One region of the Paenibacillus sp. EB106-04-04-XG159 genome, then DNA from elsewhere that is predicted to be linked to it. Evidence: riboswitches for the same ligand, from Rfam matches in the RefSeq annotation. Region 1 holds a riboswitch; the other holds the start of a gene.
The links. Region 1 has a riboswitch for S-adenosylmethionine ahead of metA (homoserine O-acetyltransferase MetA). Riboswitches for the same ligand answer to the same signal wherever they lie in the genome.

Region 1 (16,248 bases):
GGATGCTTCGTCTAGTGAGCGCCTTCGTGCCGCATAATGCAGAAGAGCTTCGCCAGCTTCCAGGCTTCGGGGAAGCCAAGGTGAAATCCTTCGCGGATGCGATTATAGCGATTACGCAGACGGTAGAGCGCAGCACCAGCTTTCCGCTCGATTGGGTGGAAGGGGCGGTTACAGAGACTGCATTTGTCCAGTGGGTATACGAACAGGAACGGGCTAAGATGGATGCGGAATTGAGCCGTTTGATGCAGCGCCGTGTTCTGCTGGAGGGAGTACGTGATGGTTTAGGCGCTGGCGAGTTGATGGAGCGGCTGGAAGTGGATCGTCGTGAGCTGTTGATGCGAATCGAAACGTTAGCTGATGAAGGCTATGACGTGCTTCCATTTATCAACATGGAATTGGCGGATACCCCGGAGGAAGAGCTTCTGTCGATTCGCAATGCCTTGACTGAGCTTGGTCCGGAGTATTTAAAGCCGGTGTTCATACGCATATACGGCGAAGAAGCGCTGACAGGCACAGGCTCGGAATTGCAGCGCCGATATGAACGCATTCGTCTGCTGCGCCTTACCATGGACTCGGCAGCAAGCGGGCAGTCATCGAGAGCTGGCCGCAAACGAACAAGCAATCAGCAAAGCGCATAAAGTAAGGGGCATTCCCCATCATCGAGGCAGGTAACCTGGATGAAGGGAATGCCCCTCTATATGATAGCTATTCGTTTAGAGCCAATCCTTCTTGCGGAACCAGAAGAACATGGTCAACCCAAGAACAAGCATGAATATGCCAACGTAGACGGCTCCATTTTCCTGATGCAGAAACGGAATATAATCAAAGTTCATTCCGTAGAATCCAGTAATAAAGGTCAAAGGCATGAAGATCGTCGTTACTGCGGTGAATACGCGCATAATTTCATTCGCGCGATTGGCGGTGCTGGAATGATAAGATTCTCGCAAGTTCGCCATCAGGTCGCGGAACGTTTCGAATGTTTCTGCCACTTTTACAGCATTTTCATAAATGTCTCGGAAATATTTCTGCAGTTCATCATCGATCAAACGCAGATCTTTGTTGTAGAGTACGAAGATCACATCCTTCTGCGGTCCAAGGCCCTTCTTCAGCCACAGAATTTCGCTTCGCAGATTAATGATTTCGTTTAGATGCGATTTCTTAGCGTTAACCAGCACGACTTCTTCCAGATTATCGATCTTCGCTTCAATGCGGTCAGCAACCGTAAAGTAGCTATCCACTACTGTATCAACAAGAATATACAGCATGCGATCGGGCGTATTGACTTCCTGTTCCCATAAGAGGGGCTTGACGGTACGAAGCTCGTTGATCTTCTGTCTTGTAACCGTAATTAAGTAATGCTTGCCTAAGAAAATATTGAGTGCACGCAAGAAGATTTCTTCGTCATCGAATCGAATGCTGTTTACCACGATAAAGTAATGGTCTTCATACATCTCCATCTTCGGACGCTGCTCATCTTCGCTTAGACAGTCCTCAACGGCAAGATCATGCATGTTAAACAGCGGCTGCAGCACGGCTAGATCATCTAGGTCTGCGTCGATCCAATAAAAACCTTGCTCGGGCGGGGTTAATGTGAGTTGAATGTCTTCGACAGGTGTGAATACACCTTCGTGGACGAGACGTATCTTCATGTTCACCACTCCTTCTCGCCACCATCATATAGGTAGCTTGTGTTGTCATTGTAATGACAATTCATACGAGGGAGGATGAATCATGACAAACGAAGCCGTCCGTGTCGTCATGGGGAATCGCAGCTTGAGGTGTGATGTGATAAATACACATCAGACGCGCGCATAAACTGAACTTAGCTTCAGTCCCTATGGATATAGGAAGATAGACTTGCTCAGCTTGCGCATGATGCCCATGCAGGCAGACGACAATCGTCAGGTCTTGAACATATCCTGCACACTCGTCGAATCGTCGTATTCGGTTGTTTGCTCATACCTAGGCGCGGCCTCGGGTCGCCATCCATCCGAATTCACCTCTATTAGTGAAGTTTAGTTGCTTGACTATGCCAAGCACTTGTATAGTATACCCCTCATGAAAATGGCTTTCAACCAAAATATTGTGCCAACCAATTCCTTATTTAGCATATGGAGTATTTCAAATTATTGTGAATTAGTGCTTGACGGAATGCTCATGCATGCTATAAATTATTACCAAGTCCAAATGAAGACCAAACTAAATATGCAACGGCAATCTTATCAAGAGCAGGTGGAGGGACAAGCCCGATGAAACCCGGCAACCGGCTTATAGCTCAGGCTATGAAGCAGCGGTGCTAATTCTTGCAGAACCGAATGGGGGAGATCCCAATACGGGCTGACAGATGAGAGAGGCGCATGAATACGATTAACATGAACCTTTCTCAAGATTTGAGAAAGGTTTTTTTGCGATCATAAGCCCTTTCCCAGCTTGTCATGCTGATTGTCTCATTTGAGACCACATTCCAAAGGAGGAGAACGTCATGCCGATTAAAATTCCGGATACTTTACCAGCCAAAGAAATACTGACTCAGGAGAACATATTCGTCATGCTTGAATCCCGTGCGTATATGCAGGATATCCGACCGCTGCGAATTGTCATTCTTAATCTAATGCCGACAAAAGAAACGACTGAGACGCAATTGCTTCGCTTGATCGGCAATACGCCGCTGCAGGTGGATGTGACGCTGCTCCATCCTGCGACACATGTATCCAAGAACACATCTGCCGAACATCTGATCAGCTTCTATAAGACGTTTGAGGATATTGAGCAAGAGCAGTTCGACGGCATGATTATTACAGGAGCTCCAGTCGAGCAGATGGACTTCGAAGAAGTTACCTACTGGGAAGAGCTGTGCCGCATTATGGAATGGTCGAAAGAGAATGTGACTTCAACGTTTCATGTCTGTTGGGCCTCGCAGGCAGGACTCTACTATCATTACGGTATCCCTAAGGTTCCGCTTGAGAAGAAATGCTTCGGCGTATTTAACCATTCGTTAACGGCTGAGAATATTCGACTCACACGCGGGTTCGATGAGCGTTTCCTTGTTCCGCAATCCCGTCACACGGAGGTTCGCAAGGAAGATATCGTTAAGGTAGAAGATCTTATCATTCTGTCGGAATCGGAAGAAGCAGGGGTATACCTTGTTGCGAGCAAGGATGGACGGCAAATATTTGCTACGGGTCATTCCGAGTATGACCCTTATACACTAAAGTGGGAATATGATCGTGATATAGCCAAGGGCATGGAGATGGATATTCCTATCAATTACTACCCGAATAACGATCCAAGTCAAACCCCGTACTCCACATGGCGAGCACATGCTAACCTGCTGTTCTCGAACTGGCTGAACTACTACGTATATCAAGAGACACCGTATGTTCTCAGCTCGGCTAAATCTCGCAAAGAGGGAGCCGGTATCTAATATGATCGAACGAGATGAACGCTCCTACCGCATAGAAAGTCAACTAGCTCAGATCGGATCCATCCAAGACCCGAAGACGGGAGCGATCAACTTTCCGATCTATCAAGCGACCGCATTTCGCCACCCAGGGCTCGGGCAGAGCACGGGATATGATTATTCCCGCTCGAAGAGCCCGACTCGCGCCGTGCTGGAAGACGCCGCCGCCTTGCTGGAGCAAGGCGATGCCGGCTTCGCTTGCAGCTCTGGGATGGCCGCGCTCCAGAATGTGTTTGCTCTATTCAGTCAAGGTGATCATCTGATCGCCTCCTTGGACCTATACGGCGGCACCTATCGAATATTGGAAAGAATACTTGCTCGATTTGGCATCACGGCTTCATATGTCGATACGAATGATCTCGAGGGGATGGAGAAGCTTCGAACCCCAGCGACTCGCGCGGTGTTTATCGAGACGCCTACGAATCCGCTGATGATGATATCGGACATCGAGGCCGCGGCAAGCTGGGCGAAGAAGCATAACATGCTCACGATCGTCGATAATACGCTGATGACGCCATTCTTCCAGCGTCCGCTTGAGCTTGGCGCTGACATCGTCGTTCACAGCGCGACTAAATATCTAGGCGGACATAATGATGTGCTCGCTGGCATCATCGTGACGAAGGGCAAAGAGCTGTCCGAGGAAATGGCATTTCTGCACAATTCCATCGGCGCCTGTCTTGGACCGACGGACAGCTATCAGCTCATGCGCGGCATGAAGACGCTGGCGCTGCGAATGGAGCGCCATGAATATAACGCCATTCGCGTCGCGGAATGGTTGCAGGCGCACGAAGCGGTTGAAACGGTCTACCATCCAGCGCTGCCTGAACATCAGGGATACGATATTCAGCAGAAGCAATGCTCGGGCAATACCGGCATATTCTCTTTCCGCTTGAAGGATGCTCGTTACGTCGCTCCGATTCTATCAACGATTAGGCTGATCGCATTCGCGGAAAGCTTGGGCGGTGTCGAATCGCTAATGACGTATCCCGCCGTTCAAACGCACGCGGACATTCCGCAGGAAGTGCGCGATGCTGTCGGCGTGGATGATAGGCTGCTGCGCTTCTCAGTAGGCATCGAGCATGTGGATGACCTGATAGCGGATCTTGATCAAGCGATCCGCTGTGCACAGGAACAAGTATCGCAGCAGGAACAGCAGCCGCTAGGAAGTGAGGTATAGCAGATGAGCCAATCGAATGAACCAATACAACCGAAATCAGATCGCTTCGCAACCAAGCTGATTCACTTTGGCGGTGAGATCTGTGAGCATACAGGGGCATCCAGCGTGCCCATCATTCAAGCGACGACTTTTCATCACGAAGACATCTATAATCCCCCTAAGCATGATTACTCTCGTTCCGGCAATCCGACGCGCGAAACGCTGGAGCAATATATTGCTGTATTGGAAGGCGGGACTCGAGGCTTCGCCTTTGCCTCTGGTATGGCCGCCATCTCATCAACACTTCTGTTGTTCTCGGCTGGGGACCATCTGATCGTAACGGAGGATGTGTATGGAGGGACTTATCGTTTATTAACTACGATTCTCAGCAGATTGCAGATCGAAACGACGTTCGTGGACATGACCGATCTGAATCAAGTGGAAGCGGCGCTGCGTCCGAACACGAGAGGCGTCTTCATGGAGACGCCGTCAAACCCAACGCTTAAGATTACGGATATAGCCGCCGTGTGCGCCTGGGCGAAGTCGAAAGGACTTATTACCTTATTGGATAATACCTTTATGACCCCTTATCATCAGCGGCCGATCGAGCAGGGTGTTGATATCGTGCTTCATAGCGCGACGAAATTTCTAGGCGGACACAGCGATGTACTGGCGGGATTAACCGTCACCCATGATGAAGAGCTGGGCAATCGAGTTAAGGCGCTGCAGAATGGACTTGGAACTGTGCTCGGCGTACAGGACAGTTGGCTGCTCATGCGCGGCATGAAGACGCTCGAAGCGCGCATGGCGCACAGTGAGCAAAGCGCCCGCCGCTTAGCTGAGTGGCTGAGCAGCAGATCGGATATCACGAAGGTATATTATCCGGGGCTAGCCGATCATCCACATCGCGAGATTCATGAGCGTCAATCGAAAGGATACGGCGCCGTAGTATCCTTTGATGTCGGCTCTGGCGAACATGCCAAGAAGGTGCTGAATCAAGTTCGGCTGCCGCTCGTGGCAGTGAGCCTAGGCGCTGTTGAGAGCATCTTGTCCTATCCGGCCATGATGTCGCATGCCGCTATGCCGCAAGCTGTGCGTTATGAGCGCGGCATTACAGATGGATTGCTGCGCTTCTCTGTAGGTCTGGAGCATATTGAAGACTTGATCGAGGATCTAGATCAGGCGCTATGATGCTGCCTGAGGCGAAGCATTCGTCGCAGCTAACGAACAGGAGTCCGAGGGGTTGCCCTTGGACTCCTTTTTTGTGCTGAAACGGCTGTATGACGAATGGGATAAGCCCATCAAGCGTACATAATACGATGAACAACAAGTGATTAACAAGATGGATAAACTATGATACGATGGGTTATGGTTCTTTAACTTTAATCATTATTGCATGATATTACCATAACTCTTGGGCTAAAAGATTACAGACCAAGCATTAGCAGGGTGGCTTGAATATACCCATCCTGTGAATGAAATAACATAGAGAGGAAGTGACGATGACGATGATATCTCCAGTTGATCGCATATTAGATAAAGTATTGCGCGGTGAGCGCATGAATACAGAAGAGTGTATCACCTTGTTTGAATCCGATCAGATTGAGAAGATGGGACATGCCGCGAATCAGGTTATGTTGAAGTGGCATCCAGATCCGATTACAACTTTCGTTATCGGCCGAAATATTAACTATACGAATGTATGCGACGTATACTGCCGCTTCTGCGCGTTTTATCGTCCTCCAGGATCGAAGGAGGGGTATGTGCTTCCAGATGAAGCGATCTTCCAGAAGATTCAGGAAACGATAGATGTTGGCGGGACAGAAATATTAATGCAGGGCGGCACGAATCCGAATCTGCCATTTTCGTATTATACAGAGCTGCTGCGCAACATTAAGAAGCGCTTCCCTGGCATTACGATGCACTCCTTCTCTCCAGCCGAGATCTGGAAGATGAAGAATGTGTCTGACGGCTTGTCGCTTGAAGAGGTTGTCCGCCAGATTCATGAAGCAGGCTTGGATTCATTGCCGGGTGGAGGAGCAGAGATTCTGGATGATCGCACTCGACACAAGATCAGCCGATTGAAAGGCACATGGCGCGAGTGGATGGATGTGATGCAGACTGCTCATCAGGTAGGAATGACCACGACAGGCACGATGGTTATCGGCTTCGGTGAGTCGATGGAAGAGCGGGCGCTGCATCTGGAACGTACGCGTATCGCGCAAGATGAATGCATAGAGCGCAACTATCCTTCAAAAGGCTTCCTTGCCTTCATTCCATGGACGTTCCAACCGGACAACACAGCGATGAAGGTGGATCGTGTCAAGCCGGAAGAGTACTTGAAGACACTCGCGATCAGCCGCTTGTTCTTGGACAATATTCCCAACTTCCAATCCTCTTGGGTAACGATGGGACCAGAAATTGGCAAGCAGACATTGTCGTACGGCTGCAATGACTTCGGCAGCACGATGATTGAGGAGAATGTTGTGTCTGCCGCCGGCGCGACTCATAAAGTAAACATCGGCAGCATTCTTAAGCATATCCGTGATGCGGGCAAGATCCCTGCGCAGCGTGATACGCAGTACAATATTCTTCGAACATTTGATGAAGATCAGAACACGATTGAACGTGACTTTGTGATGCAGAATTAATATACCGACCTAACGAAGCGCATTGGGGAGCAGAGTGATCTGTCCTCATTGCGCTTTTTCTGTGCGGTTGCCAAACCGTATGAGCTCCTTCGGATTACCAAAACTCACTTCGTATATCTGTTTCGTCCACCCCATATACTGAATAAGGAACAGAAAGGAGTGAGTTCATGGAGCTGTTCACCATATCGGTATCGAATGGAACTCGAAATGAGCTGGAATCGTTATCTCGGCTGTTGATGCAGGAAATGGACGATTTACATACACAGGCGAATGGCGTTATATTGGAAAATTTTGATTCCGGTTCAGCGGCAGGTATTACCTGCTTAGGTCGACTCCCTGGTTTCCAGTTGGCTTTACAAGCTCAGGATGTGTGGAATCGCGCTGCGAGAGCGCTTGCAGAATACATTTTATCCGTGAAGGAGCTTCCGCTGCTGCGTGAGTTAATCAAGAAAGAAAAAAACATCGATTCTTCTGATGTAGAGAAGATTGAAGCGTACTGCATTCAACTCTTGAACGGTATGGATGACAGCACTCACCATGAAGCTCGAAAACGACGCTGTATGAAGCTTCGGAAAGTGCTGCTCCATTATTTGGAGGAGAATACACAACTCCATATTGATGGGTTTATTCGATTTCGGCTGGACAGCTATATGACAGAACTTCGTGAAGTTGTAGCATATGCCATGGATGAGTATGTGCTGGAACGACAATATCAAGAATTCATCAGCTTGTTAAAATATTTTGTGTTTATTCAGGAAACCAAAATACCGTTAGCTCATCTCGTTCATAAGGGCGGGCACGAATTTTCGTTGCTGAATGAGCAGTGGCTTCCATTGGAGTCATCTCATATCATGGACGGGATGGTTGTCGAGATGATCGATTGTGATATGGAGATGGAGGATATGATTGTGAGCACGCTTATTCATGTATCCCCAGGCCATATCGTCATACACACATGTGAACCAGATTCTCAAGTGATCAAGACGATTGAACAAATATTCGAAGCTAGAGTTCATGTATGTGGTTATTGCCCATCGTGCGCATCCTATCTGAATCCAAACTGGACTTCGCAGGATCAATGCACATAATATTGCTCTTGACCAACAGGGATGATATCGCATATAATATGCCATATTGAATTACATCAAGCAATATGGCGTTGACGAAGCCATGGATGCAGGGTTGTAACCGTTCAGAGAGAGGGATCTCGGCTGAAAGTCCCTTCGGCGATTACTTGCATTTACCCCTTCGGAGCTTTGAATGGGAACAGAAGCAGCTAGGATTCGCTTCTTATTATTATTCAACGGTTCATTCCCGTTACAGAATGCTCAAGGATATATGCACGGAATGCTGCTTCACCATATTTGGCGCAGATGCAGCTTATGTATATATTGAATGAGGGTGGAACCACGGGTTATAACATAACACTCGTCCCTTTTATAGGGCGGGTGTTTTTTTGTTGCCAATTTAGCGTATTAGGAGGAGCTTTAACATGTCTATGGTACGAGTTACTTTGCCAGATGGTGCTGTTCGCGAATACGAGCAAGGCACAACAATTGAAGATGTTGCGGGTTCGATCAGCAGCGGTTTGAAGAAAAACGCAGTGGCAGGCAAGCTGAACGGAAAGGTGGTTGACTTGTACACGCCAATCGAAGCAGATGCTTCCCTAGAAATCGTTATGCCTGATTCTGAAGAAGGGCTGGAAGTGATCCGTCACAGCTCTGCGCATCTAATGGCACAAGCCATTAAGCGTTTGTACAGTGATGCAGACGTAAAACTGGGTATCGGACCTGTCATTGAAGACGGCTTCTACTACGATATCGATATGAATGTATCGCTGACACCGGAAGACCTGCCGAAGATTGAGAAAGAGATGGAGCGTATCGTCAACGAAAACCTTCCGATTCGCCGTCATGTCGTATCTCGAGAAGAAGCTTTGCGCGTGTTTACTGACATTAACGATCCGCTCAAGCTGGAGCTTATTAACGATCTGCCAGAGGATTCGGAGATTACGATCTATGAGCAAGGCGAATTCTTTGACCTTTGCCGCGGACCTCACGTTCCAAGCACATCCAAGCTGAAAGTGTTCAAGCTGATGAACCTGGCTGGAGCTTACTGGAGAGGTGATTCCAAGAATAAGATGCTACAGCGCATATATGGTACAGCTTTCGTGAAGAAAGCTCAGCTTGATGAGCATCTGCATTACTTGGAAGAAGCGAAGAAGCGCGATCACCGCAAGCTCGGTAAAGAGCTGAAGATGTTCACGTTCTCTCAAGAAGTAGGTCAAGGATTGCCGATCTGGCTGCCTAATGGCGCGACACTTCGTCGTACAATGGAGCGCTATATCGTAGACATGGAAGAGCGTCTTGGTTACAACCATGTGTACACACCAATAATGGCTAATGTAGAGCTGTATAAAACTTCAGGGCACTGGGAGCACTATCAAGAGGATATGTTCCCTGTGATGGCGATGGATAATGAGGAACTTGTTCTTCGCCCAATGAACTGCCCTCACCATATGATGGTATACAAGAGCGAGCTGCGCAGTTACCGTGATCTGCCGCTCCGCATCGCAGAGCTTGGCATGATGCATCGCTATGAGATGTCCGGCGCTTTGACTGGTCTGCATCGCGTTCGTGGAATGACGCTGAACGACGCTCATATATTCGCTCGTCCGGATCAGATTAAAGAGGAGTTCGCTCGCGTAATCAACCTGCTGCAGAAAGTATATGAGGACTTCGGCATCAAGGAATACCGTTTCCGTCTGTCTTATCGCGATCCGCAGGATACAGAGAAGTATTACCAGGACGATGCAATGTGGGAGATGTCCCAGCGCATGCTGCGTGAGGTTGTTGTCGAGCTCGGTCTGCCGTTCTTCGAAGCGGAAGGCGAAGCTGCGTTCTATGGTCCAAAGGTTGACGTACAGATTAAGACGGCACTCGGCAAGGAAGAAACATTGGGTACAGTTCAATTGGACTTCCTGCTTCCGCAGCGCTTCCAGCTGGAATATGTCGGCGAAGACGGCATGAAGCACCGTCCTGTCGTTATTCACCGCGGTATCATCAGTACGATGGAACGCATGACTGCATTCCTGTTGGAGAACTACGCAGGCGCGCTGCCGTTGTGGCTCGCACCAGTGCAAGCGAAGATTCTGCCAGTTTCACCTACGTATGAAGCGTATGCGAAGGAAGTGGAAGAACAGATGCGTCAAGCGGGCATTCGTGTGGAAGCGGATCTTCGCAACGAGAAGCTGGGCTATAAGATTCGTGAAGCGCAGCTCGAGAAGATGGCTTACATGCTTGTTGTCGGTGAGAACGAGAAGAATAACGGTTCTGTCTCCGTGCGCAAGCGCGGTCAAGGCGATCTCGGCATGATGCCGCTATCCGACGCAATCGCGATTCTGGACGAAGAGATTCGCACACGCAAGGTGCCTGATGTAAAGTCTACAGAAGAATAAGCTTAAGTGTACTTTCCCGCTATTGGCGCAGAAAATACACCATTTGATATGAGGGGCTTTCCCATAGGTAGATTACTCTACCTGGGGACAAGCCCCTTATTCGTGTGGCATAAAGACCCGTTACAGCGACTGAGATGAATATTATTTCAATAACTCTCATAGCATTAATGCGAGGCAATTATGTTACTCAAGGAGTGGTAAGTTTGAGTCAGATGAATCTGAATGGGAACAAACAGTCTTCTACAGGTCTGGATCAGAATATTGCAGGCTTATTGTGCTATCTGCTTGGAGCAATTACGGGTATCATCTTCTTAGTATTAGAAAAGGATAATCGATTCGTTAAGTTTCATGCGATGCAGTCATTGCTTGTGTTTGGAGGACTCTTCGTACTGAATGTCGTACTGGGATTTATACCGATATTAGGGTGGATATTATCTGTTTTCATTTATCCAATCGGAGTAATTCTTTGGATCTTGCTTATGGTACAAGCGTACTTAGGAAAATGGTTTAAGCTCCCGATAGTCGGTCAAATAGCAGAAAAGCAGGTTATGTAAATAGGATGAAATGCTCTGGATAGCATCGATCTATGTGTATACATGCAGTGGCGATCGTACTCTGATGTTCAATCAGGGTGCGGTCGCCATTTTGTTTTTGTCGCAGACGTTCTATTTTTGTCGATTATGAATAATTGTGGACTATAGCGGACATCCTTCCGACTAGGAGGGGATAACCAAATGCTTACAATTAAAAAGGGGAACGGTAATAACACATTAAAGAAGCGGAGTGGCAGTATCGTGAAATACAGCAGGTTGTCGTTCAAAACAGGATGTCTAATCGCCATAACAGGATGTTTGCTAATCACTGGTTATGGACAAGTCGCATATGCGCAAGCATCCAATGTTGAATTACAAGCCGCTTTATCTACTTGGAATCTACATCAGGCCATTCACATTCAACAGCAAGATATGCATTCACTCGCTGAGATGAATGATTGGGATCGTATGGGTGCAGACAGTATCAATTATGGTACTCGGATACATGAATCCGCGAAATGGAGCGGCTTGCCGCAGCAAGTAATCTCCGATCAGGTTCGATTGCAGATGCTGCAGCGAGGAAATAACGTAAATTCGTATGAAGTATTTGAGATGTTGAACCAAAGCAACAGACATGAATCAGCAGTATATCCAGACATGGATTTGCGTTCGAATCTTTTTGTTTATGTTGACATGTCTATTGCGAATGCATCAAGATTGGCGGGATCATTTACTCCAGCTAAAGGACAATCTGTCAATCCAGATTCCGCTGCTAAGGCGAACACGGTAACAGCCAATAGCAAGGTGGTGTTCACGGATGATCTGCTTGCGCCAGAACAAACGCGAGTACTGAAGGAAGTTAAGGTGACAGCTACCGGCTATACAGCCGGCATTGAATCAACAGGGAAGAAACCTGGCCATCCCGAATATGGGATAACGTATTCCGGTGTCAAGGTAAGACGCGATTACGTTTCCACCATTGCCGCTGATCTTAAAGAATTTCCGATTGGTTCCATTCTTTATGTGCCTGGCTATGGGTATGGAATCGTGGCTGACATTGGTTCAGCCATCAAAGGGAAGAAGTTAGATCTATACTTTGATACTACGAAGCAGGTCTATTCGCAGTGGGGCAAGAAAGTCGTCGACGTGCAGGTGATTAAGAAGGGCAGCGGAAAGGTTACAGAGGAGTTTCTACAGGAGCTGAATGAGGCTGTTATGAAGCATCACAAGATTCCGGAGACGATGCTTTAACAGCTTTGCCCATGCATAGCGGCTTTCGGATCATCACATAATACTTCTTGGGGAAACAGTTGTTTTCTCGAAATGTTCACAGGCCGCTCTGAGGCGGATGTGTAGCACAAGGGAGGTGAAATGTGATGACTAAGCAAAGCTCGAAGTACAATTCCAAACAGGTTGGCAAACAACAGTTTGGTCAAAACCAAGTAAATCAAAACTTTGACGCTGAGTTTGCAGTTGAAAACGAAGGTACTGCTGGTGCAGCAAACAAAGCAACTAATGGCCAAAACCAAAAAGCTCAACAATAGTGTCGTCTTGCATTCGATTTTGACATAATGGAAGTAGAGGCTGCCTGCAGGCAGTCTCTTTTGTGCATGCTTGTATTGGATGCTATTTACAGCAGCTCGGTCTAGAGACTGATTCACAGTTCAATCCCTCGCCGCTGTTTACTTAGCTGTGTGTGCTATACAATACAGATATAAGATAAACGAAAGCAACATTCGAAGAGAGGGATTATGATGAATCTAGGAAAGAGATGGATGGTCGGTTTTGTTCTGATCGGTGCCGGTGTAATCTTCTTGCTGCAGCAGATGGGATATATAAACTTTGACCTTAGTGAATTGTTTAGTACGTTTTGGCCGCTCATTTTGGTGTTTGTAGGGTTGAACGGTCTGTTCCAAGGCGGATTCTGGGGGATATTCCCGCTAGGCATAGGTGCTTACTATTTGCTGAGAAATCTAAATATTATTACATTAAGCTGGTCTGACTTCATGAGCTATGCGCTTCCTTTTGGCTTAATTGTCGGCGGTCTATGGGTATTGTTCAAGCCGCGGAAGTCCAGAAGCAGAAAAAGCGACTGGCAGGGGAACAATAAGAACTGGGATGATGGCTATAATCAAGAGCAGAATAAGTCAAGTCAGGCTCCAGCGTCTCCATCTATCCCGGACTATGGCGATCCTAACTACCCTGATCCATTTAAAGATGTGGATTATTCAAAGGATATATTCAATAAAGAGGTATATGGGGAAAATGAAGCCTCAAGCAAGCCCTCAAGCAAGCCAAAAAAGGGGACTGGCGATGAAGGTTCAACGAATTCATGGGAGTTCGAGTTCGGTATGGGCGCGGGCAGTCACGGCTCCAAGGGAAAGAAGATTAACAAGTCAACCTTTATCGGTGATTTTAACATCGGAAAGGATTATTGGGAACTTAGACCGATGGATATCTCTCACTTTATCGGCGACTCGACGATCGATCTGACGAAAGCTCAAGTTCCATACGGTGAGACTAAGATTACGGTCTCCAGCTTTATTGGCGACGTAAAGGTATATATACCGCGCGATATGGATCTTGGCGTTACCGTTACATCCAGTTCATTCATTGGCGATGTGCGTTTGCTTGATCAGGAGGAAAGTGGATTCATGCGGACGACTAACGTCGAATCCCCATATTATCATGATGCAAGCAAGAAAGTTCGCATCGTCGTCAGCACCTTCATCGGTGATGTAAGAGTGAAGAAGGTGGGATAGCATATTATGGTGCAGAAGTTATTTCGCAATGCCCGAAGTGTCAAATGGGAACTGCTCTTTACCTTCATCGTCTCGGGTTGTGTTATCATAAGTGTGCTATGGCTAGGACTGGTTAATGGTATGTGGTATGAAGGATGGAATTGGTGGGTATTCGGCATTGTGACCGTACTCATCGTTTCCATCCTAACAGGATATATTGCTGGCGTCCGGCTGCAACGCAGACTGGATGTTTTGCATGAGAGCATGATGCAGGTAACGAAGGGCGATTGGTCTGTACGGATTCAGGATGATGATGAGGATGCCTTTTTTCAAGTATATTCGGACTTTAATGTTATGATTCAAACGATGGAGCATAAGCTTAAATTGCTCCAAAAGCTGTCTGAGCAGCAGGTTGTTGATCATGAGCGTGAAAGTGAAGCGATCGTTCAGGAAGAACGCAAGCGACTGGCTCGTGATCTGCATGATACGGTAAGCCAGCAACTGTTCGCAATGCATATGGCTTCTTCCTCGCTTCCCAAAGTCATGGAAATGGATATGGAGCGGGCTCAGATAGTTGTAAGCCAGCTGATACAGATCTCGCATTCAGCACAGCGGCAGATGCGAGGACTGATTGCGCAGCTCCGTCCGATCGAGCTGGACGGAAGAACGCTGCAGCAAGCGTTGGAGCGTTGGTTCCCCGATTATTGCAATCAGAACGGATTGCAGGGGAAGATCGAGATCCAACTGAGAGCAGGGCTGTCTGAAGCGAAGGAGCATCAGTGCTTCCTAATGATTCAAGAAGCGATGGCCAATGTGGTGAAGCATGCTCAAGCGAAGCATGTAAACTTGTCGCTGCATGAAATAGACCAGCGTGTGCTGCTCGTTGTCGCGGATGACGGCAAGGGCTTCAACATCAATAAGAATACACATGCCGGAAGCTACGGATTGACTACAATGAGAGAACGGTGCGATAAGCTGGGCGGGACGATGGACATTATCAGCCAGCCTGGAGCAGGAACAACCATTCGAGTACATATACCTTTATTTGAACAAGTAGAAGAAGAGAGAGACCAACCAGTAATTAAGCATGTGGCAGAGGAACTGGACGGAGGCGAAACGGATGAGTAAAATGAACATTTTTCTCGTTGACGATCACGAGATGGTGCGGCTGGGACTGCGTACGTATTTGATGTTCGATTCAGAGATTGAGGTTGTTGGTGAAGCAAGCGGCGGGCTGGAAGCAATCAAGAAGATCAGCGCTAACCCTGACCAGCTGCCGGATCTAGTGCTGATGGACCTGATGATGCCGGATATGGACGGTGTAGAGACGACTAGACAACTTATTACTAGATTTCCAAAGCTGCGAATCGTCATGCTGACCAGCTTCATGGAAGATGAACAAGTGGTTGCAGCCATTCAGGCGGGAGCTATCAGTTACGTCTTGAAGACAGTATCCGCAGAGGATCTTATCTATGCGATCCGCGGAGCATGCCGCGGCATGCCGGTGATGAACGGCGATGTATCGCAAGCCTTGTCGCGTGGATTGCGCAAACGAGCCGCGCAGCCGGATGATGAAGGATTGACTGAGCGTGAGAAAGAGGTGCTTCTGCTCATTGCGGACGGCAAGGCCAACAAAGATATATCCGAAGAACTTCATATTAGTATAAAGACAGTTAAGACACATGTATCCAATCTATTAATGAAATGTGAGCTTCAGGACCGCACGCAGCTAGCTGTGTATGCGCACCGCAACGGTTTGGTTAAGAATTAAATTAGTATTGGCAAACGGTTTGCCTCCAATGTAAGCATTCAGTTGGAGCGCAAGCCGTTTTTTACATATAGGGAGTAAAGAGTTCATCATTTATCATGTTTTATGATGATTTTAATGTAGAATTAAGGTTCGGGGTTCATTATATAGACATAAGGTTATTACTTATACATTCAATTCACATACATTCCTCAGGAGGGGTTCATCATGGAAGACCAACGTAAATCAAACTCAACATCCGATCAAGACTACAATACACAAATGAACGGTGTTGAATCTACTAATACGACAAACACAACAGGTGCAGAACAAACGGAGAATACTAAATCGCACTACTTCGCTTATGGCCCGTATCAGTCCGGTAAGAGCGGAGAAGCACAAGCAACTACCTCGGTAGATGGGAATGGTCAAGCAAGCGACGTTCAAGTTACGCAGCCTGCACTCGTAAAGCCGATGCCATTCTCAAGTACGACTCGTCAGAG
Region 2 (16,248 bases), on a different contig from region 1:
AGATGCTATCAGCTATCGACTACCGGTATACACCTTCTTATTCATGGTTGCACTCGGCGTCGACTATAGCATCATGATGGTCACTCGCATTCGTGAAGAAGCTCGCGTATATCCATGGCGAGAAGCCGTTGAGCACGGCGTTGCGAAGACAGGCGGCGTTATCTCATCAGCCGGTATTATCTTAGCCGCAACTTTCGGTGTATTGATCACGCAGCCATTGCAGGAGCTCATGCTGTTCGGCGGAATGATGGTATTCGGCATCCTGCTCGATACTTTCATCATTCGGGGTATACTGCTCCCATCCTTATTCATTGGTTACGACAAGCTGTTCCGTCCATCACCAAGACGCGAAGCAGCATCTAAATCATCAACTACTACACTTTAGGAGGGCACTACATTATGAAAAAACTTTATTATTCATCATTTTTCTATGCTGTTCTAGGTCTTATCGCTGGTTTATTCTACCGAGAAGTTACGAAGCACAGCGACTTTACAGGCGACACGATTCTCCGCGGTCTTCACACGCATATTCTCGTGCTTGGCTTCATCTTCTTCCTTATCGTGCTGATCTTAGGCAAGCTGTTCCAAGTACATGAAGAGAAGTCGTTTAACATCTGGTTCATCGTATACAACCTCGGCTTGGTAATTACACTCGGAGCCATGACAACGCGTGGCATGCTGCAAATAAATGGCGAAGATCTCAGCTTCCTGCCGCATATCGCAGGACTTGGTCACACCATTCTCGGCTTAGCTATTGGCTGGCTCATGATCCTTCTTGGAAAACGCGTAAAATAGCAACTAATTAAACAAAACGAAGCAACATGATGAAAGGGGCTCACTCTAAAGTAGTTCTTCTACCTTAGAGATGAGCCCCTTCATGATTATAAACCTTCTCATCAATTATATATGCTGGTTATAATGATGAGTCACGATGCGTATATTTCTTATTTAACAATCAACTTCTTCGCGCCATCCGATTCCTCAATGGTGGAAAATACGACACTGAATGAGCTGTTATGTCCACCTCGTTGATCCATCAATACTCCATAATAATTGCTCTTTAGCTCTGTTACTCCTTGTTCGTCTATAGTTAGCGCCATTATTTCCTTCTTCTGCTCACTATCCCACAGCACAGAATAATGAAATGACTTTATTTCCGGAAAAAATTTGTTCACATCTACGGCATATTCAGCAAGCTCTTTGTATATATGCTCCTTCATGAATTCTGAACCTACTTCAGGCACATACGATATCGAGACACCTAATTGTCCTTTCGCGTTCTGGAACTTGATCTGCTCCAACAATCGAAACGTCTTCTGGGTGTAGCCTTCAATTCTAGACTGCAGCAATCGTTGACTGGCGGCTTCATCTGCCGACTTATCTCCCTTAAGATTGTTAAGATTGACTAATAGTAATACGCCAGTAAGAATAAGCAAACACGGTAGAATCAAGTACAAGAGCATGCGATTAATTTTCATACTATCCCCCTGCTATCATATTGTGAAGCTCGTAAACAGGTTCCTCATTGCGCATACGATGAACAATGCCTAGAAAGGAGATCCAAGATGAAATTATCGATTAGAAGATTGCTAGCCTATTGGCTGGACTTTGTGCTTCTAGCAAGTATTCTAGTTGGATTACAGTGGCTGCTGTACAGCATTGGCTCTGGATTTCCATTTTATATTCTGGATGATGGGTATGAGATCGAGCTATGGGTCCTCTGTTCCATGTCATTGCCGGTATGGACTTACTTTATATTGAGTGAGAGATATAAGCAGCAAACGATCGGAAAGCGATTATTGAAGTTAATCGTGACCAATCATGAAGGCGGCGCAATCAGCACTCGGCAAGCGTTCATTCGAACGGCGATCAAGCTGCTGCCATGGGAGCTTACCCATCTCATTCTGCTCGTTCCTACGCCTTGGTGGAATGTTAAGGAGCCTGAGAATATGGTTCTCATCTTCATTCCGAATCTAATGATCATTTTATATTTTATGTTAATATTTGTAAATAATGGAATAAGAGGACTTCATGATTATATGGCAAAGACGCAGGTGAGGACTCGATGAACCGTTTGAATAATTGGGATATTTTAGGTAATATAAAATGAAGTAGTTTGATAGGAAATGAGAAATCAAGCTGCTCACCTATCCAATTGTGTAGGAGGATCGATATGACTCCCATGTTCAAACGAATCGACACTGTGTTTGTATATGTAAGCGATCTGGAGCGTTCCGTTCAATGGTACACGAATATTCTTGGGCTGCAGGTACGTTGGAATATGCAGGAGTATGCGATATTGTCTGTCGCGGAAGGCGAAACACCATTGACTTTGATGCAAGCTACGGAAAAACAGCCTATTATTCCGACTGGAGAGCAATTTAATTTCTTCACACCCGACATCGACAAGGCTTATGCCTATCTATCTGAGCAAGGTGTATGGGTTGATGAGATGAATGTGGACGGCGGGGTTAAATTTTTTACGTTTAAAGACCCTGACGGAAATAGATTAGGAGCCTGTTTTTTTGAGTAACCATAATACTGCGTTCCATACGGCAAATATAACATTTCTGCTTACAGGCGAACCGCGGACGGGAAAAACAACGCTTTAGAGAGCTCTCGATTGACCTTATGGCGATCTTCTTGAAGCTAGTAATATTGATGCCGTACCGTCCAACTCGTTATGATATTGATGATGCAGATTGGGAAGCGTTATTAGGCGGAGGAATTGGCTTTTCTACTGAAATTCCTATTTATAAGGGTGAATTTGGGTTAACGAAGGAGTTCGTGTGGATAGAAATTCGATCAGTTCCGAAGACTTATCCAATGTATTATCAAGATTGGCATTATCATTTGGGAGGTAAGTGAGTTGGAGGCGAAGATATTATGGACTTTGTTTTTTTTCATCGCATTTGTAGTCTCAGGCATAATTGGAGTTATTTTTCCTGAATTTACCGTTAGAACAACTGCATTAAACACACTAAAAAAAAAAACCTACATCGGGTCAGATCAAGCGATAAAAGTTTAGTAGTTATGTTTGGATCATTCTGGGAATTGTGCTAATAGTAATTACTTGGCTAGGTGGTTTTAAAGGAGTATAGTGCGGCTTACTTTTTGGACGATGAGTTTTATGCTCATCGTCCATTTTTTCTTTGTTAGCTTGATTAACCATAGAAGTTGAAATAAAATCCCTTCGAAGGGGTTATATGATCCGAGGCGTCTCCAATTTGATGCATTGCATGGGTATAAATTACACGGAACCTACATATACCTTGGCGGCAGACGAAGAAAAGCAATCGGACTTCGAACTTGTCTGTTCCAGAACGACACCCCAGGCGCTGATCTGTACGCAACGAACTATGAGGATCTGTTAACAGAATTGAAGCATCGGTGGGCATGAGAAAAGCCTCTCCGTAAGTTGATATCGCTCCACGATATGAACTGCCGAGAGGCTTTGCCAGCAACATGATTTTTTTAAGATGCTTAATCGTCGCACTTCTCCGCTTTACCTGCAGCTGCTGCTGTACGGAAGGATTGACCGCATCCGCAGGAAGCTATTGCATTTGGATTCTGAATCGTGAACCCGCCGGACATGCCCGATTCCTTGTAGTCGATCTCCAGCCCTTGAAGATGCGGTACACTTTCCTTATCAACCACAACTTTCAGACCGTTTGTTTCGATATGCACATCATCGCTCGTTTCTTCATCATCGAAGCCCATTCCATATGAAAACCCGCTGCATCCGCCTGGTTTAACACCGATACGCAGGAACATATTCGGGTTCCCTTCTTGTTCAAGCATTTCCTTTATCTTTTCAACCGCGAAATCGCTAATTGTGATCATTGTTATATCCCTCCTCGTATTTCTAAGTATACCCCTCCATGAACTAGGGCACAAGTGAACACTTGCAACGTCAAATGATTGCCAATGTCTGCTGGACATGTATTGCTCCTTCATAGAGGCAGGGTTATAATGAAACTAAATGTGATGAAAAGCACTGTCAATCTCCGATGGATTATTCCGCCGCGGAGTTATTTTTATGCATAAAGTAAACTGGGGGAGCTAATATGATAACAAACTGGACTCGACACGCTGATGCGCGTATGGCCGAAATCGCCGAGAAAGTAGAACGCGGTGAACGGCTTACATTAGAAGATGGCGTATATTTGTATCAATCTGACGATATTTTGACCTTGGGTCAACTAGCTAACCTAGCGAATATGCGCAAAAACGGTAAAAACGTTTATTTTATTGAAAACATGTCTCTATATTTCACAAATGTGTGCGAAGCTCACTGTGCTTTCTGTAACTTCCGTAAGGATGAAGGTGAAGAAGGATCCTATACCCTGTCTGGCGCTGAAATGATTGCTTTCGTCGATCAGCATATTCATCCAGGCGTACGTGAGTTCCATATCGTTGGCGGTCACAACCCTCATGTCCCGTTCCAATACTATGTAGATTCGCTTCGCGCCTTGAAGGAGCGTTACCCTAACGTTACCTTAAAAGCCTACACCGCAGCAGAAATTGACTTCTTCACGAGAATCAGCGGTCTGAGCATTGAGGAAGTGCTGCACCAGTTGATGGAGGCAGGACTGGAATCGCTAACAGGCGGCGGCGCTGAGATACTGTCCGATGAATACCGCAAGAAGATGCGTGTAGAGAAAGCAGGCGTTGACCGATACCTTGAAGTGCACCGTACCGCGCATCAGCTTGGTATGAAGACGCACACGACAATGCTCTACGGCGCTATCGAAACGCATGAAGATCGTGTTCGCCACATGATCAAGATTCGTGAGCTTCAAGACGATACGAATGGCTTCCTCGTGTTTATCCCGCTGTCTATGCAGCCTAAGAGCCAGAAAGCGAGCATCAAGCGCCGCAATTCAGCCTATGAGGACCTGAAGACGATCGCAATCAGCCGTCTCATGTTGGATAATATTCCACATATCAAAGCGTACTTCATTAACATCGGCACACAGTTAACGCAGATGGCGCTGACATTTGGCGCATCCGATGTTCATGGTACGATCGTTAAAGAACGAATCAGTCACGCGGCGGGCGCATTAACGCCTGAAGGCTTAACTCGTGACGAATTGATCTGGCTCGTGAAGGGCGCAGGCCGCACTCCGATCGAGAGAGACACGTTCTATAACGTCATTGAAGTGTACGAATAGATAGGTGAAGCCGCAGAAGAACTGCGGTGTACTAGAGAAGCGACACCCATGCCAAGACACCATAGAACCGCTATGTGGAGATTCGGATGATCTATACTGTGCAGCGTCCTGCGTGGACGCAAATCATCTTAACATTTGGCATCTTGGGAGGATAATCAAACATGAAGCGCTTTGTTGTTTGTGGTGGAGGATACGGCGGTCTAGCACTTATTAATCGTTTGTTGGAACAAGGACTTCCAGCTAATATCGAGATCATTCTCATTGACCGAATGCCGTTCCAAGGATTAAAGACAGAATACTACGCCTTGGCGGCAGGCACCGTGTCCGACGTCGAAATTCGGGTTGCCTTTCCAAAGGACCCGCGCGTTACGATCCGTTATGGTGAAGTAACCAGCATCGATCTTGATGCTAACCTGGTCCATCTTCATGAGCAGGACCCTATCTCATATGACCAATTGGCGATTGCGCTTGGATGCACAGATCGTTATCACGGCATACCGGGTGCGGACATATTCGGCAACAGCATTCAGAGCTTGTCGAGTACGAGAAAAACGTATCAGTTGATTAATGATGTAAAGCCATATGGGCAAGTAAGCATTGTTGGCGGCGGTTTGAGCGGAGTCGAGATGGCTGCGGAATTGCGTGAGAGCCGACCTGATCTGAATATTCGAATATTGGATCGAGGCACACGCTTAATGTCTTCCTTCCCAGAGAAGATGTCCAATTATATATCGGAATGGTTCACGGAACATGATGTGGAGCTTCGCTCGCGCATGAACGTCACCCGCTTAGATCAAGGAGTCATCTATAATCGGTTAGAAAGCGGCGAAGAAGCCATCAGCTCCGATGTCACGGTATGGACTGCAGGGATTCAACCCGTCGCTCAAGTTCAGGAGCTTATGGTTCCGAAGGATCCGCAAGGACGCATCCTGCTGAACAACTACCACCAGATACCGGATTATCCGAATGTATTCGTAGTTGGGGATTGCGCCAGCTTGACCTTCTCACCAAGTGCTCAGGCTGCAGGCGCTCAGGGCGAACAGATCGCTGATGTCGCATTAGCACAGTGGAAAGGCGAGACCCCGCAGCTCGGAAAGATTAAACTGAAGGGAGTACTTGGCTCCCTAGGGAAGAAGAGCGGCTTCGGCATGCTGGGCAAGCGTCCTATGGTCGGCTTCGTACCGCGCGTGATCAAGAGCGGTGTATTGTGGATCTCGAAGCATCACATCGGATAACTGAATCAAAAAGGGAACCTGCGAGTATCCATCTACTCCTAAGGTTCCCATTCTTCAATTTCCTTGATCTTGATCAATATCGCTTCTAACAGCTTCTCCGCTGTCTCTGCTGCGACAGTTTCCCCGTTTACAAGCGCATAGGGGAACATATAGCATTCACCGCAGTTGCCAAGACAGCCGTATTCGATGACATCAACATCTGGATTCTGCTCCAATTGTCGCAGGACCTCGTCTGTGCCATGGTGCATGTTGCCAACGCAGAATTCAATGATGGGTCTCATTGACAAACATCCTTTCTTTGAGCTTAGTCCTTTGATTTTGGATCGCTTTATAATATAATAACAGTAGCATGGATGAAAGGAGTTGGCTAGTAATGAGTGAAACTTCACAAAACGGCATGTATGATGAAGTGCTGGAAGTGTTGGATAAATTGCGTCCGTTCCTGCAGCGCGACGGCGGCGACGTTGAATTGGTCGATGTTGAGGACGGTATCGTGAAATTGCGTCTGATGGGCGCTTGCGGCAGCTGCCCTAGCTCCACGATCACGCTTAAAGCCGGCATTGAACGCGCTTTGGTTGAAGAAGTCGAAGGCGTACAAGAAGTCGTTCAAGTATTCTAATAAACAAAAGGAGTCTTGCCCTCGCGGCAAGACTCCTTTTGTTCATCTAATATTATTGCGGATCGGATCCAATCCTCCGGATACGTTGATAATATTCCCCGTTATGAAGTCGGATTTATCCTCACATAGGAACCGAATCGTACGCGCGACATCCTCCCCTGTGCCAGGTCTGCCCCGAGGCGTTTCTTCATCGCGTATGTTCATTACGTCGTCGATCATCGCTTCCTTATAATGACCGCGTATGTCCCCTGGACAGAGCATATTGACCGTTATACCATAAGGCGCCTCTTCTACTGCCAACGTCTTCGTGAATGAAACGAGTCCAACCTTGGCAGCCGCATATACTGCGCGATGCGGCCAGGCACGCGCCTCGACAGCATGACCGAAGCCATAGTGGATAATGCGCCCCCACCCCTTCGCGCGCATATCTGGCAGCAACAGATGATCAAGCAATATAACACCGGTCAGATTGCCATCCATCAAGTATAAGATCTCTTCTTCCTCATAATCGCTAAACAACCGCCGTTCCCGAATAAAGGGTCCTGCATTATTGATGACGATATCCGGCGATCCCAGCTGTTCCTTCGTATCACTAACCAGCCGTTTCACATCTTCCCGCTTGGATATGTCGGCGCCAATCGCCGCACAACGCACACCCTTGTCTTCAATTGTACGCCGAAGTGTCATCGCTTCTGGTTCACTGTGCACGTAATTAATGACAATATCATAACCCGCATCAGCTAGCGACAATGCGGCAGTCTTGCCAAGCCCCTTGGCACTTCCTGTGATTAGCGCGATCTTACGCTTCTGCTCCACGTCGTTTCCATCCCCCCCGGGCTATTCCTGAACATTAATTTCAGTATAAAAGATATGGCAATTAAGAACAACCGAACGAAGAATTCAACAGTTAGGTACTTATACGACACATAAAAACCCAGCGCCCGCAGGCACTGGGTTATAGGCTTGATTAGAATGCAGGAACAATGGCTCCCTTGTACTCCGTTTCAATAAATTGCTTCACTTCATCGGATTGCAGTGCGGCTACTAATTTCTTAATCGCATCGCTGTCCTTGTTGTCCTCACGCGCAACCAAGATGTTTGCGTAAGGGGAATCTTTATCCTCGATGAAGAGTGCATCTTCCATCGGATTAAGTCCAGCTTGAAGAGCATAGTTCGTGTTGATCAGAGCAAGGTCCACCTCGTCCAATACACGCGGCAGCATCGCTGCTTCAACCTCTTTAAACTCGATGTTCTTCGGATTCTCTACGATATCACGCTTTGTGGCATTCATGCCTGCACCGTCTTTAAGTTTGATAATCCCTTGCTTCTCAAGCAGGAGCAGAGCGCGTCCGCCATTCGTCGCATCGTTCGGAATCGCAATGGTTGCACCGTCTGTCAGCTCGTCCAGCGACTTAATCTTCTTCGAATATCCGCCAAACGGCTCAACATGCACATTACCTACTGATACCAAGTTCATGCCTTTTTCAGCATTTTGCTCATCTAGATATGGCTTATGCTGAAAGAAGTTCGCGTCAAGCTGCTTCTCATACAACTGTGTATTGGGAATCACAAAATCCGTAAATTCTTTAATTTCCAGCTCAATGCCTTGCTCCTTCAGCTTCGGCGCGACAAGCTTCAATATCTCCGCGTGCGGCACCGGTGTTGCGCCAACTACCAACTTCGTTGTTTCGGAGCCTGTTGAAGCGCCGTTAGCTCCATTTGATTCCTCAGGCTTACTGCCGCACGCTGCAAGCAGTGTCACCAAGCTTACTAATACCAATACAACAAGACCTTTTTTCATCTGAATATCTCCTCTCGATGTCCCCTTTTATAGTTTACTTTCATGGTGTCGTTTCTATAGGGTCATTTATTTATAATTAAAGCTGTATAAGCTGGCTTCTAATGTTATTACTTGCGGGAAAAGTGTTTCACTAGTATATCGCCAATCCACTGCAGCACCTGAACGAGCACGATCATCAGAATGATCGAGACGATCATGACGCTCGGCTCATATCGGTGGTATCCGTAACGAATCGCTAAGTCGCCTAATCCGCCGCCGCCGATCATACCTGACATCGCTGTATACGAAACGAGTGTAACAGCTGTTATCGTCGTGCCAGCGATCAAGCCAGGCATCGCTTCTGGCAGCAGCACTTTGCGAACGATTTGCCAAGTTGAAGCTCCCATTGCCTGTGCTGCCTCGATAACCCCGCGATCTACTTCACGCAGCGACGTTTCAACGAGGCGGGAGAAGAACGGCGCCGCTGCAATAACGAGCGGTGGGATCGTCCCCTCAACCCCGATCGAGGTTCCTACGAGAAGCTTCGTAAGCGGTATGATGAAGATCATCAGAATGATGAACGGTACCGAGCGCAGAATATTAACGATGAATGACAGCACGCTGTATAGAATTCGAACGGACCGACTCTGAGATTTACCCGTTAAGAACAGCAGTACACCTAGCGGCAAGCCGAGAATGAATGTAAATACCACCGAGAACAGCATCATCTGTAACGTATCGACAGTAGCGGTTCCGATCTCGCTCCAATCTAATCCTGTAAAATCAATGCCAAACAGCATTATGCAAGCACCTCCACTTCAAGCCCTTTTTCCTTCAAGCCTGCAATAGCTTGCTCGACTGCAGTACGCTCGCCATCGAGACGAACCACAAGCTGTCCATACGGCACATCCTTCATTTTAGAAATCGTCCCCTGCAGGATAGCGAAATGAACACCAGCGGCCACCAACACCCGGTTCAATACCGGCTCATAGGTGACATCACCCAAGTAATCGATCTTCACGACTACAGAGCCAGCTCCTCCCAGCTTCTTGAACGATGCCCATGGCTGAATATCGTCATGATGGCTTTCTTCTAATATAAATTCGCGTGTAACCTGATGCTTCGGCTTCAGGAACACGTCAACTACACTTCCTTCTTCCACGATGCGTCCACCGCTGATAACGGCAACTTTATCGCATATCGTCTGAATCACATGCATTTCATGCGTGATCAGTACGATCGTGATGCCGAGATCGCGATTGATCTGCAGCAGCAGCTCCAGAATGGACTGCGTCGTCTGAGGGTCAAGCGCCGATGTAGCTTCGTCACAGAGCAGCACCTTCGGATCATTCGCTAATGCGCGAGCAATTCCGACACGCTGCTTCTGTCCGCCGGACAGCTGAGCCGGGTACTTGTTACGGTGCTCTTCCAGTCCTACCAAGCGTATGAGTTCATTGACTCTTGCGTTCACTCTTTCCTTAGAATGCTTATGCAGCTGCATCGGAAAGGCAATATTGTCAAACACCGTAGCAGACGAGAGCAGATTAAAATGCTGAAAGATCATGCCGATCTTGCTGCGCTGCTGCTGTAACTCCTGCTTCGACAGCTTCGTCAGGTCAACGCCGTCAACGATGACTTCTCCGGATGTAGGACGCTCCAGCAGATTCATACTGCGAAGCAAGGTACTCTTGCCTGCGCCTGAATGACCGATGATTCCGTATATTTCACCCGCATGAATCTGGAGGTCGATATGTTCTAGTGCCAGCAACCCTTCTTCCCCTTTGCGAGGGCTGGGATAGCGCTTGGACAACTCTTTAATGTGTATCATGCTCTAGCACATTCCTTTCTACTTTCGTCATAACTAACTTGATGATCATCGTGATATATCTGCAGGAGAGTATCTTTATTTTGAACAAAACCCTCCCGCATAATGCCAAAAAGCCCCTCTTGGCAGATGCCAAGAGGGGCTTCATATCTATACCGTTCATCATAAATAGGCGGCACATATAAACCCTTCTCTCATCTGCCAGAATGCTGATATGCATCCTGAAGGAATTAGCACCATAGACATCATGCGAACTTTTCGCCGTAGCGAAACTCACTGGGTCGCATGATCGGTTGCCGGGCTTCATCGGGCCTGTCCCTCCGCCTCTCTTGATGAGATCAGTCTTGATCCGTTCTTCGTACAGAAACGAGATCAAGTTGATTATCATTATCACATCGATCTTATGAAGTTATTGCCAAAGTATAAAGTAGTCTATCAGGCAAGTCAACAACCAATAATTTACAATGAATGGTTGTCGAATCGAGTTCTAAGCTTATTTGAAATGATGGAGCTGTTCAAACACCGCCGTTAATACGTGACATACCATGCGATAGCCCTCACGCAGATCATCTACATTGTTCTTAATGTTCTCCAGCTTGATCTTCTCATTCAAGCTACGATGCCGCTGCCACAGATCATCCTGCATCTCGGTGTTCATATGGTGAATCTCCGTATTGCGGCGTTTACGCAGACGCTGCAGGGCATCACTATGCTGCTCCTTCAATTCGATCAAACCATTCGTCAATTGCGGTGTGACACCCTTCGACCGCATCTGGCGCACTACGGTATAGAAGGAGAAGCGGCTCTTCACCTTGTCAGTCTCTAGATTCAGCGCTTCATTCAGCAGCGTTCCCAGCTTATCCAATACGGAAAATACCCGAATGAAGCCATTCTTGTAGAAATACACATGACGATAATAATCGTCCAGCTCGGATTCATTCATCTCCTCTTGATACTGCTTCGTTACGCGCTCCGCGAATCGATCTGACGCATAGACGCTCTGCTCCAGCTCGTCGAGTGATGTCTTGAGGCCAACCGTCCACACCTCATATTTGCGCCAATCATGCTTCGGATCCCCATGCTTGACCATCTGAGAGCGTACCTTTTGTACATATTGATCCATAGCGTCCATTGCCTGCTTAATTTCACCATCGTCCGCACGAGGCGGTTCACCGAACAGCATTCGGAGCATGCTAAGCCCTCCATTCACCAATGATATGAATCGTCATTATCCTATTCTTGTCATCTTGCTTGGTTTAAATGCTATGCGATGAATCACAAGCCTTGAAGACTATAGATAACGACACTTTCAGCGCTTATCATACAGGTGACAACAATGTAAGGCGAACGTAAGTCAGCTCAATGGTTAGCTGCAGCCTCCAATTGTACAATGAACTCAACAAGCAAGCGCACAGACGCTTACTCACTATATTTCAATAGGAGGAACTATCAGATGAATACACAAGTGAAGAACACTCTCTCAATATCAAATGCTGACAAGCCGCATGTGGAGCTCAAACCGAGCATCAGTTGGAATATGCGATGGGTAGAAGCCGTTAAAGCTACAGCTTGCGTCTTGTTTCTAGGGACAAGCATCGATGAGCAGCAGCATACTGCTCAGAAAGGCGCATAATCATGCGGACAGTTCTGACTGCTTCCGCTCCCTCAACTGCCACACTCTTACGCTCATATAGCATAGAACACTGAACATGCCGCAAATGAACACCGTATGAAGCAAGCTCGTAAACAGCAGCAGATTCTCATCCATGATCGTGAACACGACGAGTGCCCCGGTCAATATTTGCCCTAAGCAGAGCGCTAACGTCCAGATGCCGCATAATTGAATCTCGCGATTGTTCTTATGATGATGGTAGGCAAAATGGGCCATTGTCGCGACTACCACAAACAGCAGCGCTGCTGCCACACGATGCATGAATGCGATCAGCGTACCGCCCGATAGATCGGGAATGAGCTCACCGTTGCAGAGCGGCCATCCGCTGCAACCTCCTGCAGATTGGGTATGACGGACAAACGCGCCCACGTAGATGACGATATACGTGTACAGCAATGTAAACCAAACGCCATAACGGAATACATCCTTTACAGGCTGTTGGTTGTAGGACGGCTGCGGCGTCAATCCTATAGAGTAGTTGCGTAGTGACACGCTCAATAAGAATGATGAGGCGAATGCAATCAGCGAGAATCCGAAATGCAGAGCCATTATAGGTGCACTCTGTGCATAGACAACTGCAAGTGCGCCCATCATAGCCTGAACTACAGTAAATAATAGCGTTAAACTCCCATACATCATACTGTCTCGCATATTTCGGGCATGCTTCCAGAGCAAGATAAACATGAGCAGTACGAGCAAACCTACTACCCCGGTTACGAGGCGATGCGAATATTCAATCAAGGATTCGATCGTATAGGCGGGAATGAACTTTCCGTTGCATAACGGCCAGTCCGTGCCACAGCCTTCTCCAGAACCCGTTTTCGTTACTACCGCCCCATTGAGCACAACTAAAAACATCCCAATGCATACGGCATAGGCAAGCCTCTTCATTTTAAGCAATAGGTTTGTATCCAATCGTTTCACCTGACCTATAATTCAGTATCTACACGCAAAGTACCAACTTGTTCCAATCGACATCATTATACTAGAAAAGGCAATTCTGTGAACAACCAAATTGTGACAATTGTAACACCAATATCATCTAATCGTTTAACATTTCTTTGTTCGTTGCTTCACCCCTATCAGACAAACAAAAAACCGCTCCCTGACGGGAACGGCTGTTGGTGGCTGAATTAATTCATTGCATTGCTGACAGCGATTGCTCGTTCCACAAACTGCTCGATCTCCGGACGAGTCTTACGCAATTTATTAACGAAACGGATAACCTCTTTACCACCCTTGAAGGCGACAAAGCTCGGGATACCGAGAATATGAATGCGCTCTGCAACCGGCAGAAGCGCTTCCGCATCAACCTCTATAAAGGTAACCTCTGGATTAGCGCTTTCGATGTCAGGCATGAATGGATCGATGAAATGGCAATCCGGGCACCAAGTTGTTTTGAACACCGCTATTGTCAATGCAGGCTCATGGATTATCGCTTCAAAGCGCTCTTCTGATTGTATCTTTTCCATATTGGAACCCTCCTAACTTTTGTTCACTTCAAGATATACCATCACTTTTCCGCTGTCAAATTAACTTTAGGTTACAATCCGCCGAAATACGGGCATAATGGATAACATTTCGACAAATATGGGAAGGGATGCGGTTATTCCGTGACTTCAGCTAAATCTCCCCGTTGGATCACGCTGCTCAGGCTTATTAAGCAGCTTACTCAGACTGCTTACTATACAGCTCGCCAGCAGATGAATACGCTGTTCTCCATGTGGAGATCGTCTAGATCGGGAATGCTGGAATGGAATCCCGCTCAGGCACAGCATGTTGAGGATCGAGTTCGTCGATGCATCGCGGAACAGGATTCTAATCGTCCTATTCTGAAAAGGGCTGATCCAGACAAATGCAGGCCGTTATCGAGAGAAGAACGAGAAATCGTGCGCCAGATTGAGCGGACAGTGCGCAATATGAATCGCAGCAATATTACCCGGACACATGCCTACGCGAGTATCTATCAAGCTTACCCGGAATTGCATTGGGCGATGCTTGCGCATATGGTATCCCGCAACGGCGGATGGAACATGACCGATCTGCAGGGCAATGTGCTGCCTTCCATCATGGATAGCGAGCATCGATTATGGATGTATCGCACGATGGAGCGATGCAACGCGCTTATCTTTCAAGACGCCTATCCGCAGCTGCTGCTCTATGATGCCAGCAGACGATTGGGGCGAAGCTTATTTCATCTGCTGCCGGTCTTCCATGTTTCCTCTTTCATGTCTCCGTTCTGGGAGTCGTTCTGGATTCAACCGAACAGCCCTCTACTTGCGATAGCATTGGTTATTAATGAGCAGCACGTTATTGAAGGCCGAGTTGTGCGCAGCGAGGAATATGTGAAGCATGCTATTGGACGCAATGACTTCTCGCTTCATGGAATCATTCAGATGAATCAAGTAGTATTTCCGATCGGCACACCGAACATAGCTGCTCCTATGCCGTTGTATGGCTTGACACTGGAGAGATTCGACAGCATCAACGAACGCATTTCATTTGGCAAGCAATTGTACACCCTGCTGTTTGATGTACCTGAAGTGTACGCTGGGGCTCATCGCTTCATGCAAGCCGTTCCGCATACGGCTTCTCGCTCGGATTATTGGCCGCACCGCTTTACAAGTCGACGGCATTCGACTAGCAGCCATATACATGAGCAGAAGGGAAATTACGATATGCTCATCTACAGTCCTAAGCTGACTGACGCGTGGAAAGACGATCGACACGCACCGATTGAGCCTGGAGACTGGCTTCGAAGAGACGATGTGCTGCAGGAATTGTTCCTTCCGCCAACTCCAACAACGCGTGCCGCCTATATATCGAACTTGCATGAACTGATGTGGGACGAATTGATCAGCATCGCCCAATTGGCGCACAAATAAACCGTGATTGGCCGCCCCTCTAGAGGACATGACCGATCACGGTTTATTATTGTCACCTATGCTCATATAAATAGCTCACTGTTCATCAGCCTCAGAGAATCTGAGATCAGCGGATGCGCGGACATATGAGCCAATATGTCTTCGTCAAGCCGCACACCAGGCGCAATCTCTGTCAAGAGCAGCCTTCCCTCGAACAGCTCGAATACAGCTCGTTCCGTCACATACAAGACCTCGACACCTTTGCCGGCGGCATATGCGGCTGGAAAGGTCAGATGCTCTACCTGTCCTACGAATTTACGGAGGCGGCCTTCCGCGGCGATATGAAGCTTACGCTCTCTTAGCTCGGTCTTCAAGCCGCCCGTTGTGAACGTTGAGCAGAATACGACCTTGCGGGCATTCTGACTAATGTTGATGAAGCCGCCGCAGCCCGTTAGTTTCCCACCGTATCGGCTTACATTCACATTGCCGGCCGCATCGGCTTCCGCCATTCCTAAGCAAGCTACATCGATCCCGCCGCCGTCAAAGAAGTCGAACTGAGAAGGCTGATCCAGAATTGCCTCGGCTCCAGCTGAAGCCCCGAAGCTTAAGCCGCGTGCAGGTATTCCTCCGATCGGCCCCGACTCTAGCAGCAATGTCATATCGGATCTTCCCGCTTCATATGCCGCATATCCTACCCCTTCCGGCAGGCCGATCCCTAGATTAACGACCTGATGCGGCCCGATCTCCGCCAAGGCGCGACGAGCAATAACGAGCCGTTCTGCTTCCACGATCTGCTTGGAAGCAGCAAGCGCAGCTGTTTGATCCACAAGCTCATGACCCGCGTAGGCTGCATTATAGTGCTCAGCGAAGGTCATCGCATGCTCGCCTTCATCCGCTACGACGATAGCGTCCACGAGAATTCCCGGCACCACCACGTGCCGCGGCGGAATGGACCCTGCAGGCACGATCCGCTGGACCTGCGCGATCACGATGCCGCCGCAGTTGCGGGCGGCTTGCGCCAGCGCCAGCATCTCCAGCGTGACCGCCTCTCGCTCCATCGAGATATTGCCGCGCGTATC

Region 2: it holds a riboswitch for S-adenosylmethionine, as region 1 does, so the genes downstream of both, AC3WTP_RS06325 (methionine ABC transporter ATP-binding protein) here and metA (homoserine O-acetyltransferase MetA) in region 1, are expected to answer to the same signal.

The regions. Positions count from the first base shown of each region.
Region 1 covers NZ_JBYTDY010000003.1:206,554-222,801, reverse strand. Annotated here, with positions in the region: gene AC3WTP_RS05255 (HRDC domain-containing protein) at 1-638, shown strand, start outside; gene corA (magnesium/cobalt transporter CorA) at 714-1,649, opposite strand; SAM riboswitch class I at 2,217-2,351, shown strand; gene metA (homoserine O-acetyltransferase MetA) at 2,483-3,424, shown strand; gene AC3WTP_RS05240 (PLP-dependent transferase) at 3,426-4,637, shown strand; gene AC3WTP_RS05235 (trans-sulfuration enzyme family protein) at 4,641-5,807, shown strand; gene mqnC (cyclic dehypoxanthinyl futalosine synthase) at 6,119-7,267, shown strand; gene ytxC (sporulation protein YtxC) at 7,435-8,355, shown strand; gene thrS (threonine--tRNA ligase) at 8,760-10,724, shown strand; gene AC3WTP_RS05215 (DUF4870 domain-containing protein) at 10,937-11,278, shown strand; gene AC3WTP_RS05210 (3D domain-containing protein) at 11,951-12,508, shown strand; gene AC3WTP_RS05205 (hypothetical protein) at 12,634-12,801, shown strand; gene liaF (cell wall-active antibiotics response protein LiaF) at 13,009-14,019, shown strand; gene AC3WTP_RS05195 (HAMP domain-containing sensor histidine kinase) at 14,026-15,126, shown strand; gene AC3WTP_RS05190 (response regulator) at 15,119-15,769, shown strand; gene AC3WTP_RS05185 (S1C family serine protease) at 15,974-16,248, shown strand, end outside.
Region 2 covers NZ_JBYTDY010000004.1:74,887-91,134, reverse strand. Annotated here, with positions in the region: gene AC3WTP_RS06395 (MMPL family transporter) at 1-385, shown strand, start outside; gene AC3WTP_RS06390 (DUF2871 domain-containing protein) at 400-795, shown strand; gene AC3WTP_RS06385 (hypothetical protein) at 945-1,478, opposite strand; gene AC3WTP_RS06380 (RDD family protein) at 1,566-2,069, shown strand; gene AC3WTP_RS06375 (VOC family protein) at 2,174-2,533, shown strand; gene AC3WTP_RS06370 (hypothetical protein) at 2,644-2,868, shown strand; gene AC3WTP_RS06365 (HesB/IscA family protein) at 3,484-3,843, opposite strand; gene mqnE (aminofutalosine synthase MqnE) at 4,068-5,174, shown strand; gene AC3WTP_RS06355 (NAD(P)/FAD-dependent oxidoreductase) at 5,336-6,409, shown strand; gene AC3WTP_RS06350 (YuzB family protein) at 6,448-6,690, opposite strand; gene AC3WTP_RS06345 (NifU family protein) at 6,783-7,028, shown strand; gene AC3WTP_RS06340 (SDR family oxidoreductase) at 7,071-7,844, opposite strand; gene AC3WTP_RS06335 (MetQ/NlpA family ABC transporter substrate-binding protein) at 7,996-8,829, opposite strand; gene AC3WTP_RS06330 (methionine ABC transporter permease) at 8,937-9,608, opposite strand; gene AC3WTP_RS06325 (methionine ABC transporter ATP-binding protein) at 9,608-10,636, opposite strand; SAM riboswitch class I at 10,825-10,972, opposite strand; gene AC3WTP_RS06320 (Cthe_2314 family HEPN domain-containing protein) at 11,127-11,825, opposite strand; gene AC3WTP_RS06315 (hypothetical protein) at 12,087-12,266, shown strand; gene AC3WTP_RS06310 (COX15/CtaA family protein) at 12,267-13,196, opposite strand; gene AC3WTP_RS06305 (thioredoxin family protein) at 13,439-13,777, opposite strand; gene AC3WTP_RS06300 (DUF2515 family protein) at 13,919-15,190, shown strand; gene AC3WTP_RS06295 (acyl CoA:acetate/3-ketoacid CoA transferase) at 15,253-16,248, opposite strand, start outside.